DNA from 3 places in the Paenibacillus sp. FSL R10-2748 genome. Region 1 is predicted to be linked to each of the others. Evidence: riboswitches for the same ligand, from Rfam matches in the RefSeq annotation. Region 1 holds a riboswitch; each other region holds the start of a gene.
The links. Region 1 has a riboswitch for cyclic di-AMP ahead of NSS66_RS06815 (3D domain-containing protein). Riboswitches for the same ligand answer to the same signal wherever they lie in the genome.
Positions count from the first base shown of each region.

Region 2: another riboswitch for cyclic di-AMP. It lies ahead of NSS66_RS25400 (3D domain-containing protein); the one in region 1 lies ahead of NSS66_RS06815 (3D domain-containing protein).
Region 3: another riboswitch for cyclic di-AMP. It lies ahead of NSS66_RS19310 (TrkH family potassium uptake protein); the one in region 1 lies ahead of NSS66_RS06815 (3D domain-containing protein).

Region 1 covers NZ_JBBOTK010000002.1:100,395-106,243, forward strand. Annotated here, with positions in the region: gene NSS66_RS06800 (PspA/IM30 family protein) at 1-248, opposite strand, end outside; gene NSS66_RS06805 (NADH:flavin oxidoreductase/NADH oxidase) at 336-1,358, opposite strand; gene NSS66_RS06810 (polysaccharide deacetylase family protein) at 1,664-2,470, shown strand; gene NSS66_RS06815 (3D domain-containing protein) at 2,669-3,337, opposite strand; cyclic di-AMP (ydaO/yuaA leader) riboswitch at 3,344-3,512, opposite strand; gene NSS66_RS06820 (amino acid ABC transporter ATP-binding protein) at 3,747-4,469, opposite strand; gene NSS66_RS06825 (ABC transporter substrate-binding protein/permease) at 4,456-5,849, opposite strand, start outside.
Region 2 covers NZ_JBBOTK010000013.1:80,783-86,631, reverse strand. Annotated here, with positions in the region: gene rsmI (16S rRNA (cytidine(1402)-2'-O)-methyltransferase) at 1-338, shown strand, start outside; gene NSS66_RS25415 (AbrB/MazE/SpoVT family DNA-binding domain-containing protein) at 463-717, opposite strand; gene NSS66_RS25410 (HD domain-containing protein) at 1,049-2,332, shown strand; gene NSS66_RS25405 (TatD family hydrolase) at 2,375-3,145, shown strand; cyclic di-AMP (ydaO/yuaA leader) riboswitch at 3,347-3,630, shown strand; gene NSS66_RS25400 (3D domain-containing protein) at 3,902-5,050, shown strand; gene rnmV (ribonuclease M5) at 5,197-5,742, shown strand; gene rsmA (16S rRNA (adenine(1518)-N(6)/adenine(1519)-N(6))-dimethyltransferase RsmA) at 5,750-5,849, shown strand, end outside.
Region 3 covers NZ_JBBOTK010000006.1:247,713-253,561, reverse strand. Annotated here, with positions in the region: gene uvrC (excinuclease ABC subunit UvrC) at 1-1,135, shown strand, start outside; gene NSS66_RS19315 (CPBP family intramembrane glutamic endopeptidase) at 1,104-2,834, opposite strand; cyclic di-AMP (ydaO/yuaA leader) riboswitch at 3,096-3,248, shown strand; gene NSS66_RS19310 (TrkH family potassium uptake protein) at 3,658-4,998, shown strand; gene NSS66_RS19305 (potassium channel family protein) at 5,202-5,849, shown strand, end outside.

The DNA.
Region 1 (5,849 bases):
TTTTGTGCTTTTGCAGCGGTATGTGCCTGTTCTTCGCGTTTCTTTACCAAAGCAGCCTGTTCTTCGTATTGCTGTTTGAATCTCTTTTCAATAGCAATTTGAGCGGCTACCGCTTTCTCTGCATCTTCCAGGTCCTCTTGCATATCACGAATGTATTGATCCGTCATTTTAATTGGATCTTCTGCCTTGTCAATAATGGCGTTAATGTTGGACATCGTAAGATCTCTTAATCGTTTGAAAATAGACATGTGAAGTTCCTCCTAGAGTTGAATGCTTAAATTTTAAGCTCTGTACACATGTTTACGCAAGCTTTGCAAAGAGGGTTTCAAAAATATCTAAAAGCCGCGCAAATAAGGCTCTGGGATGTCGGCCTGTACTTTTAGCTCCCGCGATGCATGCAACGCCCAATAGGGATCACGCAGCATGGCACGGCCTATTGCTACCAGATCAGCTTCTTTCTGCTGAACAACCCGACGGGCGTCCTCATAATCATCCAGTAAGCCAACAGCAATTACAGGTACATTCAGCTTTTCACGGATGGTATGAGCCAAATCCACCTGATAGCCGGCACGCGCAGACGGGCCTCCGCCAGAACCAATCGGACCCTCACCACCAGAAGAGATATGGAAAATGTCCACACCCGCATCACGATATCGTTCCCCTACGCCTGTTATGTATTCCACATTATATCCATCCTCGACGTATTCTTTGGCAGAAATCCGCATAAGCACAGGCATATCAGCAGGAAGAACCTCTTTAACAGCATGTATGACCTCAACACCGAACAGTGACAAATCCTGCCCATATTCATCTTCTCTGGCATTTGTTAAAGGCGAATGAAATTGATGGATCAGATAGCCGTGAGCGCCATGTATCTCGACCGTGTCAAAACCTGCTTCCACCGCGCGGCGCGCGCCTTCTTTGTATGCCTGAACCAGTTCCCTGACTTCAGCTGTCTTTAAGGCGTGCGGCTCTTTAAAGCGTTCGCTAAAAGGAATCGAGGAAGGACCCACAGGTTGCTCAGCATCTTCAGCCTTGCGTCCAGCGTGGCCTAGTTGAATGCCAATTTTGGCACCATACTTGTGAACTTCCTCTACAATCTTACGATATGCAGGAATATGTTCGTCACTCCAAATACCCAAATCACGATCTGTAATACGTCCATCTGGATGGACCGCTGTCATTTCCACAATAATAAGTCCAGTGCCTCCTACTGCCCGGCTCACATAATGGACATGATGCCAATCCGTTGGATTTCCGTCCTTGGCCTCCACGCTGTATTGGCACATCGGGGGCATGACAATCCGATTTTTTAAAGAAAGCCCCTTTAATTGATAAGGAGTAAACAAGTCGGTCACTTTTATCCATCCTTCCTTCAATTCCATGTCTGTATAATTATGAATTGCATCCCCATTATACACCAGCTGTCACGGTATACCGAATTCGTTGTAAGGCTAAAACTTGCGAAAATGCTCCTGTTTTCGGTCATGTTTAAGAGAATATGTACGTTTAGCTCCATCATCTTCATTGATAATCGTTTCATCGTGGACTTCTTTCCAGTCGTTTATGAGCCGAACTTGGTAACCAGCATATTTTTAATAGGACAGGTACATAATAGTCGAGAGCACCACTAGGTATCACTGCACGGAAAGGGGGGATACATATGCCGTACAGGGGAGTGTTGCCAGGCTTGGCACTGTTACTAGCATTTTCAAGTTTACCCGTTCACGCGGATGCGCCTCCCAACATCGGAACGCCCCATCCCAAGGAAGCAACTGTTGCTTCTTCTGTACAACAGAGCATAGATCGAGCAACTCCTACATTAGCAATGCTGCGAAAAAAACATGCGGACATTTTTAAAATGTGCGGCCCACACACCCGCCAAATTGCCCTAACCTTTGATGATGTGCCCGATTCTAGGTATACGCCGCAGGTTTTGGACGTATTACACGCCAATGGCATCAAAGCTACATTTTTCATCGTCGGTCACCGTGCGGAAAAGCATCCGGGGATCATACGCCGTATTATCCGTGAAGGCCATGCTATAGGAAACCATTCCTATACTCATCCGGATTTTAGGAAGGCCACACCAGAACGCTTTCGCAACCAGATTACAAAAACAGAACGTATTTTACAAGCCAGCGCAGGTTTTCGCCCCAAGTTGATTCGTCCACCCTACGGTGAAATCACGGAGCCTCAAATCCAGTGGGCACGTCGTCATGGCTACATGATTGTCAATTGGAATGTAGACTCTCTCGACTGGAAGGGACTAAGTAAAACACAAATTCAGCGCAATGTGATCCCAGCTACTGGGCCTGGCTCTATTATTTTAATGCACGCAGGTGGAGGTCAAAGTTCCAACTTGCAAGGCACTGTCCAAGCTCTGCCGGGTCTAATTCACTCTCTAAAAGCTAAGGGCTACAAATTTGTGACAGTCCCCCGGCTACTCCACACATCGGAACAGAAATAACCATATGTTTAGGATTGAGCTACAAGCTAAAGCAACGTAAAAAGGCTGTCTTACCAGCAGAAGTTTTCTGCTCGTCAAGACAGCCTTTTTTATGGATAGGACCTGATAAGAGTCTGACCTAGTTATATGCGGTAGGATACAGGCATTAAGTTTACATAATATATATTATGTTTAATTAAACCGTATATACGTATAATGCTATTTATCAATAACGTACAGCTTCACATTTTGAAATCCAAAGTCGTTCACAAATGATTTGTTGCCAGGAATAAAGATATCAATCCGTTTTCCTGTAATAGCGCTGCCCTGATCGCGAGCGACAGCTACAAAAGAATGATCCGGCAAACCTGGGTGGGAATAGCCTGTAACCAGCACTTTCGTGCCCATCGGAATGACGTTCGGGTCTACCGCAATTGTACCTAGTTTAAGTGGATTGCCGTAGTAGTCCACTGCTCCCCATTTACCATTCTCATCGGCTGCGGCAGAATACGCAGTAGCCTTAACGTCAACTATTTTGCTATAGTTAAATGTTTTGCCCCACGCTTCAATCGTTGGCCCCTCATTCGCTGGTGCTTTCTCCGTAAGAAGCTGAGGCTTCGAATCCGAAGCTGCATTCACACTTTTTTCACCAGGTACCTTAATTTGCAGACCTGCATATATATTGTTAGAGGCAATGTTTGGGTTCGCCTTCGTCAGCTCGTCCACTGATACTCCATAACGTTGAGCAAGCAAAAAGAAGGTATCGCCATCTTTGGCAGTATGAAGCGAAGCAGCATCCGCTACTCCAGCTGTCTGTGCCAGCCCTGCAATGGCTGCGGCAAGCACCGCAAATTTCATGGTTTTTCCAATATGTTTTAGATGTTTCAAAGATATGTACCTCCTCTGTTATGCCTGCGAAGTTAGCTGTCGGATTCGGACTCAGGAGAAGCCCTATGCTTGTGCAATTCACCCCTAGGCATATTCCATATCGTCTTATGACGTTTCGGAAAGACTGCCGTTGTTACGTCCCCCGCACTTCCCATAGTTTGGGCCCAGCATTCAGCGTTTGTCATAACCGCATGCTGTCCCGGTAAGTTTTGGCTTACTGCATAATATCACAATTTTGTAACCTTATCCGCATGAAAATGTTGGGAACCTTGAACATCATACTATACTCGTTACAATTTTGTCACCAAGAAATCGATATTTGTTACGAAAATATGGTGAAATGGTGACAAAAAAAGAAAAAGCCCTCCGTCAAACGGAGGGCTTTTTTATAGCTCATATCAGCACTTTCTTACAATACTTTGGCAAGAAAATCACGGGTGCGATCATGGCTTGGAGTACCAAATACCTGCTCTGGTGTACCTTGTTCCACAATTTGACCGTTATCCATAAAGATGATTCGATCGCCTACCTCGCGGGCAAAGCCCATTTCATGCGTCACGATTACCATGGTCATGCCGCCTTCGGCGAGCTTCTTCATTACATCCAGAACCTCTCCAACCATTTCAGGGTCCAATGCAGAAGTCGGCTCATCGAACAGCATTACGTGCGGCTGCATGGCCAAAGCACGCGCAATCGCAATACGTTGCTTCTGACCACCGGATAGCTGGTTCGGATAGGTATTCTTCTTATCCTCAAGCCCTACGGTACGCAGGAGTTCTAGCGCAATTTTTTCCGCTTCCTTCCCTGACTGTCTTCTAACCTGCGTTGGTGCTAGCGTCAGGTTCTGCAACACTGTTTTATGCGGGAACAGATTAAAATGCTGGAACACCATCCCCATCTTCTCCCGGGTTACATTAATATTATGACCACGAGCTGTAATCGGCTCGCCCTCAAACAAAATCTCCCCGTCCGTAGGCTGTTCTAGCAGATTCATGCAACGTAAAAACGTACTCTTCCCCGAACCGCTGGGACCGATGATGACGACGACTTCACCTTTGGCGATATCTATATCAATGCCTTTTAAAATCTCATTCTTGCCGAACGATTTACGCAGTTGTTTAACGGTGATCACTGGCTCTCAACTTCCTTTCCCATAAACCCAGCAGCTTAGACAAGCTGAATGTCATTACAAAATAAATAGCGGCTGCGATTACGAACGGACTTAATCCTTCGTAGGTAATGTTCTTAATGACTTGGGCCTGATACATAATATCCACCATCCCAATGGTCGAAATAATGGATGATTCTTTAATGATCGTAATAAACTCATTACCGATAGCAGGCAAAATAGATTTAAACGCTTGCGGTAAAATGACATGACGCATAGCTTTGCCTCGTCCCATACCCAATGAACGGGCAGCCTCCATCTGTCCACGGTCTACTGCCTGGATACCTGCACGGAAAATTTCAGCCAGATATGCCGAGCTATTCAGAGATAATGTGATTATACCAGACTGGAGTGGAGTAAAATTGACACCCAGCGTCAAAGCAACCCCGTAGTGAATAATCATGAGTTGCACCAGCATAGGTGTGCCACGCAGTATCTCTACATAAGTGGTACCTAACCACTCAATGATGCGTACTCCACTCATACGTAGCAAGGATATGATCAGACCAATGATGAATCCGAACAGTACTCCGAGCGCAGACAGCAACAAGGTGTAGCCGATACCCGTAGCGTATAAACTGCGGTATTTCCAAAAAATATCTACAATGTTATTAGAAGAAACCTGACGATCCGCAGAAAGTGCACTCGCTTCCGTGGAAAACTTCTCAATCGACCCGTCTGCTTTCAGGCGGGCCAACGTTTTATTTACAGAAGCAAGCAATTCTGCATTCCCTTTACGGATACCTACAGCTGTTTCTGCTCCCGCATCCTCAGGCACAGCCTTGGCAAGGGTTACGGTACCGTCTAACGTGTATCCTTTAGCAACCGTATCTTCGATCACGACAGCGTTCACACGCTGGGTCCGCAGCTGGAGTACCAGGTCAGATATTTTATCCAGTGAAGTTACAGAGGCATTGGGCACTTTTTGAGCAATCTCTTCCTGAATACTTCCCTTTTGTGCTCCGATCTTCTCGCCTTTCAAAGCATCCATCGTCGGATATTTGTCTTTATCCTCTGGGCGTACCATGATGACTTGCTTGGAGCGATAGTATACATCCGAAAAATCAATACTCTTTCTGCGTTCATCCGTTGGTGTCATACCGGACAGTACCAAGTCTACACGACCACTTTGCAGAGCAGGCAGCAAAGAGTCAAAACTCATGTCTTCAGGGACCATCTCCGCATCCAAATCTTTGGCGATTTCCTTGGCGATATCCACATCGAACCCAACAATGGTATCCTTACCGTTAATGACTTTATGAAACTCATACGGCGGAAAGTCGGCACTCATGCCCACTACAAGTTTTTTCTGTGGCTTTGCTTCCGTTCCGTATGCATTGAGCA
Region 2 (5,849 bases), on a different contig from region 1:
TGAAGACATTGATGGTGTTGAAGGAAACATTAGGTTCACGCAAAGTGGTGCTTGCGCGTGAGCTGACCAAGCTGCATGAGGAATGGGTTCGGGGAACCGTGGAGCAATGCCTTGCTAGACTAGAGGGAAATCCACCGATTGGTGAATATTGCCTGGTGGTTGAAGGAAAAGACGAAGAGGAAGAGGAACAGGAACGTCAGGCGTGGTGGCAGTCCTTATCTTTGGAGTCCCACGTCGCACATTACGAGGCAGAGGGACTTACACGTAAGGATGCAATGAAGCGTACAGCCACAGATCGTTCAATCTCCAAGAGAGATGTTTACAACGCACTCTTATGAATATCTGTCTAAACAAAAAAGGGCCTTCCAACGGTTGGGTTCAAACCGTGGAAGGCAACAAGGAGTATATATGAAAAAGGTTAGAATTAACAATATCTGATAAGTCTATTATATACTAAAATTCTCAGTTTGTCACAGGTGTTGGGATTTCAGAAATGCAATCTTGGCAAACAATTTTCCCTTTGAAGTAAATTACGTTCTCAGCATTGCCGCAGAAGATACAAGCAGGCTCGTATTTTTTAAGCATGATGCGTTCGCCATCAACATAAATTTCCAAAGCGTCTTTCTCTCCGATTCCCAGGGTACGACGCAATTCGATTGGAATAACAACACGTCCGAGCTCGTCAACTTTTCTTACAATACCAGTGGATTTCATCATAATAAATCAGGCTCCTCTCGCCGTTTAAAATAATATAAGTGTCATGATTCGACAAAATTTTCTCTTTTCTGATATTTACTATACCAACGATTCCCAAAACAGTCAACCTTAAAAATGTAGTAACAGTCTGATTATGCAAAAGTATTTAGATTAAAGACCTTTACTCATGTGTATTGCCTTATCTTATTGATGATTTATTCAGTTTGTCGATTTGGAAATGTCGAAAAACTATAATTCGACATATTACGACAAAGAATGTCGAATGAGGGAAATCATTTAGGATTTTATTGTATTTTAATCCATTATTCCGAATATTAAAGGAGCTGATATCTTGCACCAGCCACTCAGTGAAGAAAAAGTTTTTAAAGACCCGGTACATAATTACATCCATGTTCAGGATACTGTGATATGGCGGTTGATCAACACGCCAGAGTTCCAACGTTTACGGCGCATACGGCAGTTAGGCACATCGTATCTTACGTTTCATGGAGCGGAGCATAGCCGTTTTTCACATTCATTGGGCGTATATGAGATTACGAGACGTATTATTTCTCAATTTGAACGTGGAGATTTCCCAGATTGGCCGAAGGAGGAAAGGCTGGTTGCTCTGTGTGCAGCCCTATTGCATGATGTGGGGCATGGCCCATTTTCTCATTCAATTGAGGAAGCCTTTCATATGAACCATGAGGATTGGACATGCCGCATTGTACTGGGAGACACGAAGATCAACGCTGTGCTACGGCAAGTCGACGACAAGCTTCCACAAAAGGTGGCTGCGGTTATAGCCAAAACGTATGATAAGCCAATCGTTGTCAACTTGGTAACCAGTCCGCTAGATGCTGACCGTATGGATTATTTGTTGCGGGATGCTCATTCGACAGGTGTCAACTACGGCACAATTGATTTGGATCGTATTTTACGACTGCTACGTCCTCATAATGGGAGAATTGTTGTGAAGGAATCAGGCATGCATGCAGTAGAAGATTATTTAATGTCACGCTACCAGATGTATTGGCAAATTTATTTTCATCCTGTAACACGCAGCTCGGAAATCCTTTTACGTAAAATTTTCAAGCGAGCAAAGGAATTGTTTAAAAACGGATATGAGTTTGGTTTTCTGCTGGACCCGCTGCCGGATCTGTTGAAAGGAGAGCTTACAGTAGAGCAATATCTGATGCTCGACGAGTCATTAATCCAGACCGTATTTAGCCAGTGGAAACGAGAAAAGGACGAGATTTTAAGTGATTTGAGCAGCCGTTTTATGGACCGTAGATTGTATAAATATGTAGAGATTGAAAATATGGATACAGATACCATTGACAGTATTAGAGAAGCTTTGAAAGAGGCTGGTTTGCACCCTGAATATGATTTTGAAATTGATTTTCCGACAGATCTTCCTTATGATGTGTTTCGGCAGGGTGGCTCGACGGACAACCAGATTTTACTGCTTGGACGTCAGGGCGAGGTGAGTGAAATATCCGAAGTTTCGGAAATTGTGCGCTCAATAAGTGGTATTCACCGAGGAAAATATCATATGTATTTTCCCCAGAATAAATTGAACGCGGTAAAAGACAGGCTTCCTGCCGAAATAAGGAATTATTTTGTCAAAGAATAGACAACTATATAGAAATGTAAGTAAAAAAAGGAGATGTAAACCTTGGATTTATTCGACACTCATACTCACTTGGATGCGCCACAATTTGACGAAGATCGTGAAGAAGTTATAGCACGTGCTGTCGAATCAGGAGTAACACGGATGATCAATATCGGATTTAATCGTGAGACCATTCCATCCACTATGAAATTGGCCGAGACGTATGATTTTATTTATGCGGCAGTTGGATGGCATCCGCAGGATGCTATTACAATGCAGGAGGGCGATCTAGAATGGATTGCATCGTTATGCAGTCATAAAAAGGTTGTAGCCATCGGAGAGATCGGTCTGGATTATTATTGGGATACATCACCGAAGGATGTGCAGCATCGGGTGTTTCGAAATCAAATTGGTCTGGCTCGTGAGCTCAAAATGCCCATTGTTATTCATAACCGGGATGCACATGAAGATATTGTTAGGATATTGCGCGAGGAAAAAGCGAGTGAGATTGGAGGAGTCATGCACTCCTTTTCGGGTAGCTGGGAGACAGCCAAAATGGTGCTGGATATGGGATTTCACCTTTCCTTTGGTGGTCCAATAACGTTCAAAAATGCCAAGCAGCCAAAAGAGGTGCTCGCACAGGTGCCGCTGGACCGTCTGCTCATTGAAACTGATGCTCCCTATCTGACGCCTCATCCGTTTCGTGGGAAGCGAAATGAGTCTGCACATGTGAGACTGGTAGCAGAGGCTGCAGCCCAAATCAAAGGGATTACAGTGGAGGAATTAGTGTCAATAACGACCCAAAATGCCCTGGAACGATTTGACATTCAATGAAAAAGTGAAGAAATCGATCAAAATAAAGAGATAGACGAAGCTAATCATGAATTTGTTGCAGGAAACTCGAGAATATTACAATATTTTAACCGAATATTTTAAAAAATGTACTTGAAACCTGCTTTACAACATGCATAGAAACAGGATATCATCTTTTCAGTGAATTGTTGTTTGAATGTAAACATCAACAAGTCATTTCATGAACCAGTCTCGCTGAGTCCCTTTTACAGGGAACGGGGGAACCGATATGGCTTACAGTACGTCCGGCATATGTGCAAGAAGGGAACGTCTCTTCCGCCAGGCCGGCTCGACCGAAATTCTTTCCCCGGATGGGATTGAATAGGTGGAGGAGCCGTATTTCGATTTCTTTCTGGGTCTTCGGGGTGAATGTGAAGGCGACCGCCATGAGCGGTTGACCCAAGCTAGGGCGACTCTCTACGTCCGAACCCGACAGCTAACCCCGTAAGCGTAACAAGAGAGAAGCCATCTCGTGCATGAGTTTTCCCGCATATTCACACATGCCGGAAGCCACGAAAGAGCTCTCTAGTCTCTTTCTCTGGCTTTTTTTGTTGTGAATAAAAGAAAATCTGTCATCATACTGTGGTTAAACAGGGGAGGACAGCATGCCGCGAAGACGGGTACATGGTGCAGGACAGTCGCAGTTTGGGCTTGTCTTGTAGAAAATCTGTTATAGTCACGTCAAATCTCAACTATGTCTTACTCCAGACGGCGGGCTATGTAAGGAGGACGGAGGAAATGGGCATTTTCCAAAAAAAGGATACCCATGAGTCACGCTCATCCAGCATGTCTTACGTATTGCGTTGGAAGCAAGAGAATGTGCGCCAGGCTGCTTTGGTTGCTATATTTCTAATCGCGCTAACGATTATGATTTCAATTCTGATGTACACGCAATCTAAAAAACAAGTCTTTTTTGTCATCGATGGCAAGGCGTCTGCGGTAGAAACCCGGGAATCCAAGCTTCAAGATTTGCTGAGCGAGCATTCCATTTCACTTCAGCCGCATGATACAGTTTCCATGCCGCTAAATGGAGCAATACAGGATGGCGATCGCGTAGTCATTAAACGTGCCAATCAAGTCAAAGTATCTTCAGGCAATGAGACGAAAAAGCTGTACACAACAGAAAATACAGTAGAAGGTGCCATTCGTACCTCGGGCTATAAATTATCATCAACGGATAAAGTTTATCCTGCGTTGGATGCCTCTGTTTCGTCTAACATGGACATAAAAATCGTCCGTGTGAAGAAACAGCAGGTCGAACAGAAAAAACAGGTGCCTTATCAGGTCATCAAAACGGCCGATCCGAGTCTTTATAAAGGCGATAATCGGGTCATTCAAAGCGGCAAATCGGGTGTGGTCGTCCAGCACGTTCAAAAGGTATATCATGATGGAAAGTTGGTATCCAAACAGCTGGTTAACAAGGAGGTTGCACAGAACCGTGTGGATAAAGTCATTGCAGTAGGAACGAAGAAAAAACCGGTCGTTCTGGCTGCTTCCGTCGGTCCCAATGATGCGGTTAAGGCAACAACGGTTAGTTCGGGCAGTGCTGTCCGTAAAGCAGGCGTCAATTTTAAATATAGCAAAGTTTTACAAAATGTCTCCATGACGGCGTATTCCTCACAGGAGCCAGGTATCGGTACACGTACTGCATCCGGCGCACGTGTCACGGAAGGACGCACCATCGCGGTCGATCCGAGTGTAATTCCAATCGGCTGGTGGGTGTATATCGAAGGGGTGGGCTTCCGCCGTGCGGAGGATACCGGTGGCGCGATTAAAGGCCACAAAATCGATGTGTATTATGAGAGTTTGAGCCGAGCCAACCAATTTGGTCGTAAGCACGGTAAAACCGTTTATGTTATCGGACCGGTAAAGCCTGAAATCAACTAAAACAGGTTGTGTATGTTGAGGGCAATGCGATAGTATTAACAACATAGTTATGCCATGCTAAGAAGAGGATATCCTCTTCTTATTTTGTTTTCAAAAGCAGGGAAAGATAAATATAGCTTGCTGTGTAGCAGTGGAGGGAAACGCAAATGATCAAGGAAGTGATCGTGGTAGAGGGCCGGGATGATACGGTGGCCATTCGCCGCGCTGTTGAAGCGGATACGATAGAAACTGGCGGCTCCGCCATTAATAAAATGACGCTGCGTAAAATTGCATTGGCGCAGGAGCGGCGGGGGGTCATCATTTTAACCGATCCCGATCATGCAGGGGAGCGCATCCGTAAGATTATCGCTTCCAAGGTACCCGGCTGCAAGCAGGCCTTTATACCCGAGGCAGAAGCGACGCGTAAAGGAGATATTGGCGTGGAGAATGCCTCACCGGAAGCGATCAGACACGCTCTTGCACGGGTCCATACGACAGTGGAAGGCGCCGACCCGCTGATTGAGTGGGCGGACCTGATTGATGCTGGACTCATCACCCATCCCAATGCTGCTGCACGCCGTATGGCCTTAGGGAATGTGCTGGGTATTGGTTATTGTAACGGAAAGCAGCTACATAAACGGCTCTCTGTATTTCAGATCAGCCGCGAGGAATTTGCCGGGGCGCTGGCACAAATTGAAAGTGAAGGATTGTGATATCCGTATGACAGGGATTCAAGATATAGCAACACCGCGGCGTACGAAGGACATTATTCAACGGCACGGTTTTTCGTTCAAAAAGAGTTTGGGACAAAATTTCCTGA
Region 3 (5,849 bases), on a different contig from region 1:
AATATTGCTGCCGGATTCTCCTAAGCTGATGCAGGCAGAACAGGTCAATGTCTATCAACCGGTTGCGGCAGAAACTGCACTCCACAGTGCACCTACAGCCGATGTTACCGGACAGACAGATGAGAAAGCGATACAAACGGAGACAGAGCATTCTGCTGACTCACTGCTGGTGGCTGAAGAACGAGTAGCTTATGCAGTAGCAACGAATCAAGGTCAAGTTGGTGACCAAGATGCAGAGATAAAGGAAACAGAAACCCAACTATCCGGTGGACTGGAGGACCCAGCTACGGCAGCTCTCGCTCTGGCTGAATGGTTGGATGTTAAGGTACTTGTACCGCAGCGTGGACTGAAAAAGCAAATGACAGGCATGGCGACGGAAAATGCACGTGTTGCTTTGGATGAGAAGTTTAAGCTGATCGAGCGGGATGAGGAACGGACATCCAAAGCTGCAAGCAATCTCGGACGTGCCATTGGGCTGGATAGCTTGCACCGGGTGGAGGCGTTTGATAACTCCAACATCCAGGGTTCCGATCCAGTCTCCGCCATGATCGTGTTTATTGATGGCAAGCCTGCCAAGAAGGAGTATCGAAAATATAAGATCCGTTCTGTGCAGGGACCCGATGATTATGAAACGATGCGTGAGGTTATTCGGCGTAGATATGAACGTGTGCTTAAGGAAAATCTGGAACGTCCCGACTTGATCGTTGTGGATGGTGGACGTGGACAAATTAAGGCGGCGACCGATGTACTGCAAAATGAGCTGGGTTTGTTCATTCCTGTGTGTGGTCTGGTGAAGGATGCCAAACATAGAACTTCCCAACTATTAGTGGGAGAGTCCTCTGAGGCCGTGACACTTGCACGCAATAGCGAAGAATTTTATCTGCTGCAACGGATTCAGGACGAGGTTCACCGTTTTGCCATCACGTTCCACCGCGAGCAACGCGGCAAATCTATGGTAACTTCCCGGCTGGACTCTATTCCAGGCATCGGCGAGAAACGGCGTAAGTTACTGCTCAAGCATTTTGGATCACTCAAAAAAATAAGAGAGGCCAGCGTTGAAGAATTCCGGCCTCTCTCTATTGGGGATAAGCTTGCGCGTCAGATTATAGCTGCCCTTCGGGAGGAGGAGTCGTAGAATACGGCTCCTCTTTTTTAATAGGTTCAAACATAATTCGATTTGGCTTTTTAGGACTAAACCAATAAATGATGTAACCCACAATGGCTGGAAGTAAGATCCAGAATAGACCAGCGCTCACATTCACAGTGTCTCCCAGACTCATTACACTAAGCCCCATTAGAATGCTGTCAAAAATAACGTGGCTGAACATGGCGGCAATAAAACCGTAACGCAGGAACACAAAACTGAACAGCAAGCCAAGAAAAGTCAGCTCAATAGGTCTGGAAATCACCGGATAGATCGGATAAAGTGTATGTCCCAGTGCCCAAATCAGCGTGGTGATCAGACAAGCAACAAAAGTGTTTTTCACTATTTTTTTGACCATCGGAATACCAAACAGACGGTAGACAGTCTCTTCTCCAATACCTGCCATCCAGGCCATAATCGGCAGTAACCATGGATAAGCCATATTGTAAGGGGATTGCGTGGCATCTGTTGTGGAGAATGTATTAAATGTGCGCTCCAGTATAAAGAATAAGATGGATTGTACCCCGAGTAAAATAAAGGCCCACAAGTAGCCAACATACATACTGCGAAGCACATACAGCCCGTAGCCCGGCTCTTTCGCACGCGGCCATGCATTCAGTCCAACCTGACGCATAAGTCCGTCACCGCCGACCAAGGAGAAGTAGAGCGCTACTGCCATGAAGAAGGTAACACCAATCTGGAACACCATAAGAAATATAAGCATGCCCTTACCGCCTGCTTCTGCTTGCAATAAAGGCAGCATGTTCATTGTCCCAGCTATACTTGCAATAAAGTATATAACGGACAGAACAATGCCGCGTACAAATGAAGTATGTCGTCGGGTGAGTGACGCATACACAATGGCAAGAACACCCAGCACAAAGCTAAATAGGGCATAACCCGCATAGGTCATCCAATTCGCCCAAAATGTTTGCTTTTCGATATAATCGGTATAGGACGACGGGGCCGAAAAGCTTTGAGAGAAGGAGCGAACATCACCGTCTTCGAAAGTAAAAGCCAATGTAAGTACCGAGGCGCCGATTTTTTTATCGTCTACGGTATACTTTAATCCACCTTCTTTTTCAGTGGTGGCGAGCTTCAAGTCCGACGGCTTAAAACCAAAGCGCTTAACCCATACTGCGGCCGCCTGCTCCTTGGCTTCAAGCGTCATGCCGTCCTCAGCTACACGTATAAGCCTGTTACGTGCTTCTTCATCCGTAGAAATATCAGCCTGTGTGTAATTGGTACTGGAGGTGATCCGTTTAAAGCTAACGACCTTCCCAGTGGATAAATCCACATGAATTTGCAGTTTGCTTTTCGCTGAGGATTCAGGCAGATCAACCCGAAAGGTTTCGTAAGGGTAATTTTTCTTCCATGTACGGTCGTACTGTTGAAGCAGTTTTTCTCTAGATAAATAACCGTACAAATCTGTTTCGGCCTGATAGGTCACGACAGGCTCCTCTGGCTGTGATTCAGTATAGCCCAACTCGGAGCGGGCAAAGTCCAATGCGTGTATGACCGCTTCTTGTTTGCTGATGACCTTTGCGTTCATTACTGATTCTGGACTCGGATTGCTAAGCGAGGGAATAAGCAATTGAAAGATAAAAAAGCAAATCAGGCCAATCCCGCCCAGCAAGCCTAATTTTTTGAAGTTGGCCGTGAGCACGACCGGTTTCCCGATAGGATTCATGAGTTTCCTCCTTAATCTGTAAATAAGAACATCCATTAAAGATATCATACTGCACAGGTTCCCGCCAACAGACCAGCGATATTCATGAAAATAGAGTGAAAGCACTTTAAAGTTCCAATAAAATAAGATAAGCTGCGATTAAACGATGCCCATTCGCAAAATAAAGCCAATTTCACGTTTTTTCGGCGAAATCGGTTTTGTGATCTGGATATAGAAGGATTATAATCTTGAGGCAATGCCTATAAAATACATAGGTAATGATATACAGTTGAGCCGAATTTCTATGAGAAAACGGGGGAACCATGTTACTGGGGTGAATTTTACAGCTGATCCTGCTGGATTGGATGTGTAAATAGGGCATACTGTGCTGCCCGAATCCGTCAGCTAACCTCGTAGGCTGTGAGCAGGAACCAAGTCAGGCACTCGGTTTTCCGGTGTCTTTTTTTGTGTGTATAAAAGTGTTTGGATTGGTTAGACCGCTGCGGGTGCAGATTATTCTTCCGATTGCTGTTATCCCCGGATTTTTTGATTGTATAACCCCTTTAATGGTTAAAATCCGGAGATAAAGGCAAACGCTTCGCTTCTTCAGAACAATTCTGCTCCCTTCGCTGCTGCCCGCCAATAGCACAGGGGGCAGAGTAGTGCTTGACATGCATTCTTCCTGTATTCAGGGAATGCTAATTATAGTTACTAAAGGTTTGGAAAAATCAAAAAAATTAGGGGCAACGACGATCGGAAGATCAAATGGAACGCGTAGCGGGCTTACACCGTATTAAATCACTGTTTTTATAGTTTTAAGGATTAGGAGAGAAGTGATGAATAGATGAATCCCAATGCAAGCTGGCTCCGGCTTTCTCCACCGCAGATATTCGTTGCGGGCTTTGCCATTATCATTCTAATAGGTAGTTTATTGTTAATGCTGCCGATCTCCAATACAACAGGAAAGCCACTTGCGTTTATAGACGCTTTGTTTACTGCCGCTTCCGCGACCTGTGTTACAGGGCTTGTCGTAAAGGATACGGGGACCTTTTTTACAACCTTTGGTCAAGTTGTTATCGCTGCGCTCATTCAGATCGGCGGCCTGGGCTTTATGACTATGGCTACCTTGATCGCGCTGGTGTTCAAACGTCGGATTTCCTTACGGGAGCGCCTCATTTTACAGGAAGCGATGAATCAGACCTCTGTCGAAGGAATTGTCGGATTGATTCGTAAGGTGCTGCTGTACTCGCTGGTCATTGAGGGCGTATGTGCTGCAATATTTGCGATTCGCTGGTCGTTTGATATGCCTGTAGGCAGGGCGATTTATTTTGGGATTTGGCATGCCATCTCCATGTTTAACAATGCTGGTTTTGACTTATTCGGGCACTTTCGCAGCCTGACAGATTATGTATATGATCCGATTGTTAATTTTACAGCTATGTTCCTGATTATTTCAGGCGGAATTGGTTTTGTAGTGATGTCGGACCTGGCAGAATATCGCAAGCGCAAGAGACTTTCCTTGCATACTAAGGTGGTACTCAGCATGACGGGCGCTATGATTGTAGTCGGCACGCTCGTGATTTTTGTATTTGAGTTTACGAATCCAAAGACTCTTGGCTCGCTTGATTGGGGGGGGAAACTGCTGGGATCTTTATTCCAGTCCGTAACCCCTCGTACCGCAGGTGCCAATACACTGGACATTGCAGGCTTGCGGCAGGCTACGCAGTTTTTTATCATCATACTCATGTTTATCGGGGCTTCTCCTGGCTCTACTGGAGGCGGGATTAAGACCACAACATTCGCGCTGCTCATTGGAGCCGTGATTTCGATGCTACGGGGGCGTGAAGATATTGTACTGTTCAAGTACCGACTTGCGCAGGGACGAATTTACAAGGCTTTGACCATTACACTGCTGGGGTTGCTGTTCGTGATCGGGGTGACCATGATTTTGTCGGCAACCGAAGATCATCATTTTCTGATGATCTTGTTTGAGACGGTGTCTGCGTATGGTACGGTGGGGCTGTCGATGGGGCTTACACCTGATTTGACAGTCATAGGTAAGCTGGTGATTACCCTGACGATGTTTGCAGGTAGACTGGGGCCACTCACGCTAGCTTATGCACTGGGGCCGAAAAAGGGTAAAGAATTATATCGTCATCCGGAAGGCAAAATGATTATAGGATGAATCATTTCATGATATGTAGTATACATTTCGTGGGTTTAATCATTTCAGGATTTTGCAAAATTCGATACCAGTCGCTCCGAAGTCAAGATATAGACGAACTAAACCATTTCGATCTATATCTTCTTCATTGGAAGTCGCTTATGGGATTTTTGCAAAATCCTCATTTATGAAATTGATTCAGATAAGGGAGTTTTCGAGTAGATATGAAAACGCAGCAGTTTGTAGTTATTGGCTTGGGACGGTTTGGCTCAAGCCTGGCTTTGCAATTGGTGGATATGGGGTGCGAGGTGCTAGGCATTGACCGGAATGAGGATGTGGTGGACAGTATGAGTGAGATGTTGACACATACTGTCGTGGCGGACGCTACCGATGAAGACTCATTGCGATCACTGGGCATCCGTAATTTCGATTGCGGCATTGTTGCTATTGGTGATGACATTCAGGTAAGCATCCTGACCGCCATTTTGCTGAAGGAGCTGGGTGTGAAAAAAGTCGTAGCCAAAGCCATATCTGTGCTGCACGGGCGTGCGTTAGAGAAGCTCGGTGTGGACCGGATCATTTATCCAGAACGGGATATGGGTATCCGGGTGGCTCATCAGCTAGTCACGCCTAATTTGCTCGATTATTTGGAGTTGTCCAAAGAATACAGTATTGTGGAACTCAATGTACCTGCATGTCTGAATGGCAAAACGCTAGCAGAGCTAAATGCCCGTACTCGCTTTGGTTGTAGTGTCGTGGCGCTTCATACGGCGAACGGTATCCTGATCGCACCGACGGCTATGGATCGGCTAAAAGCAGACGATATTATGGTCATCATCGGCTCGAATGACAATATCGGTCGCTTTGAGGAT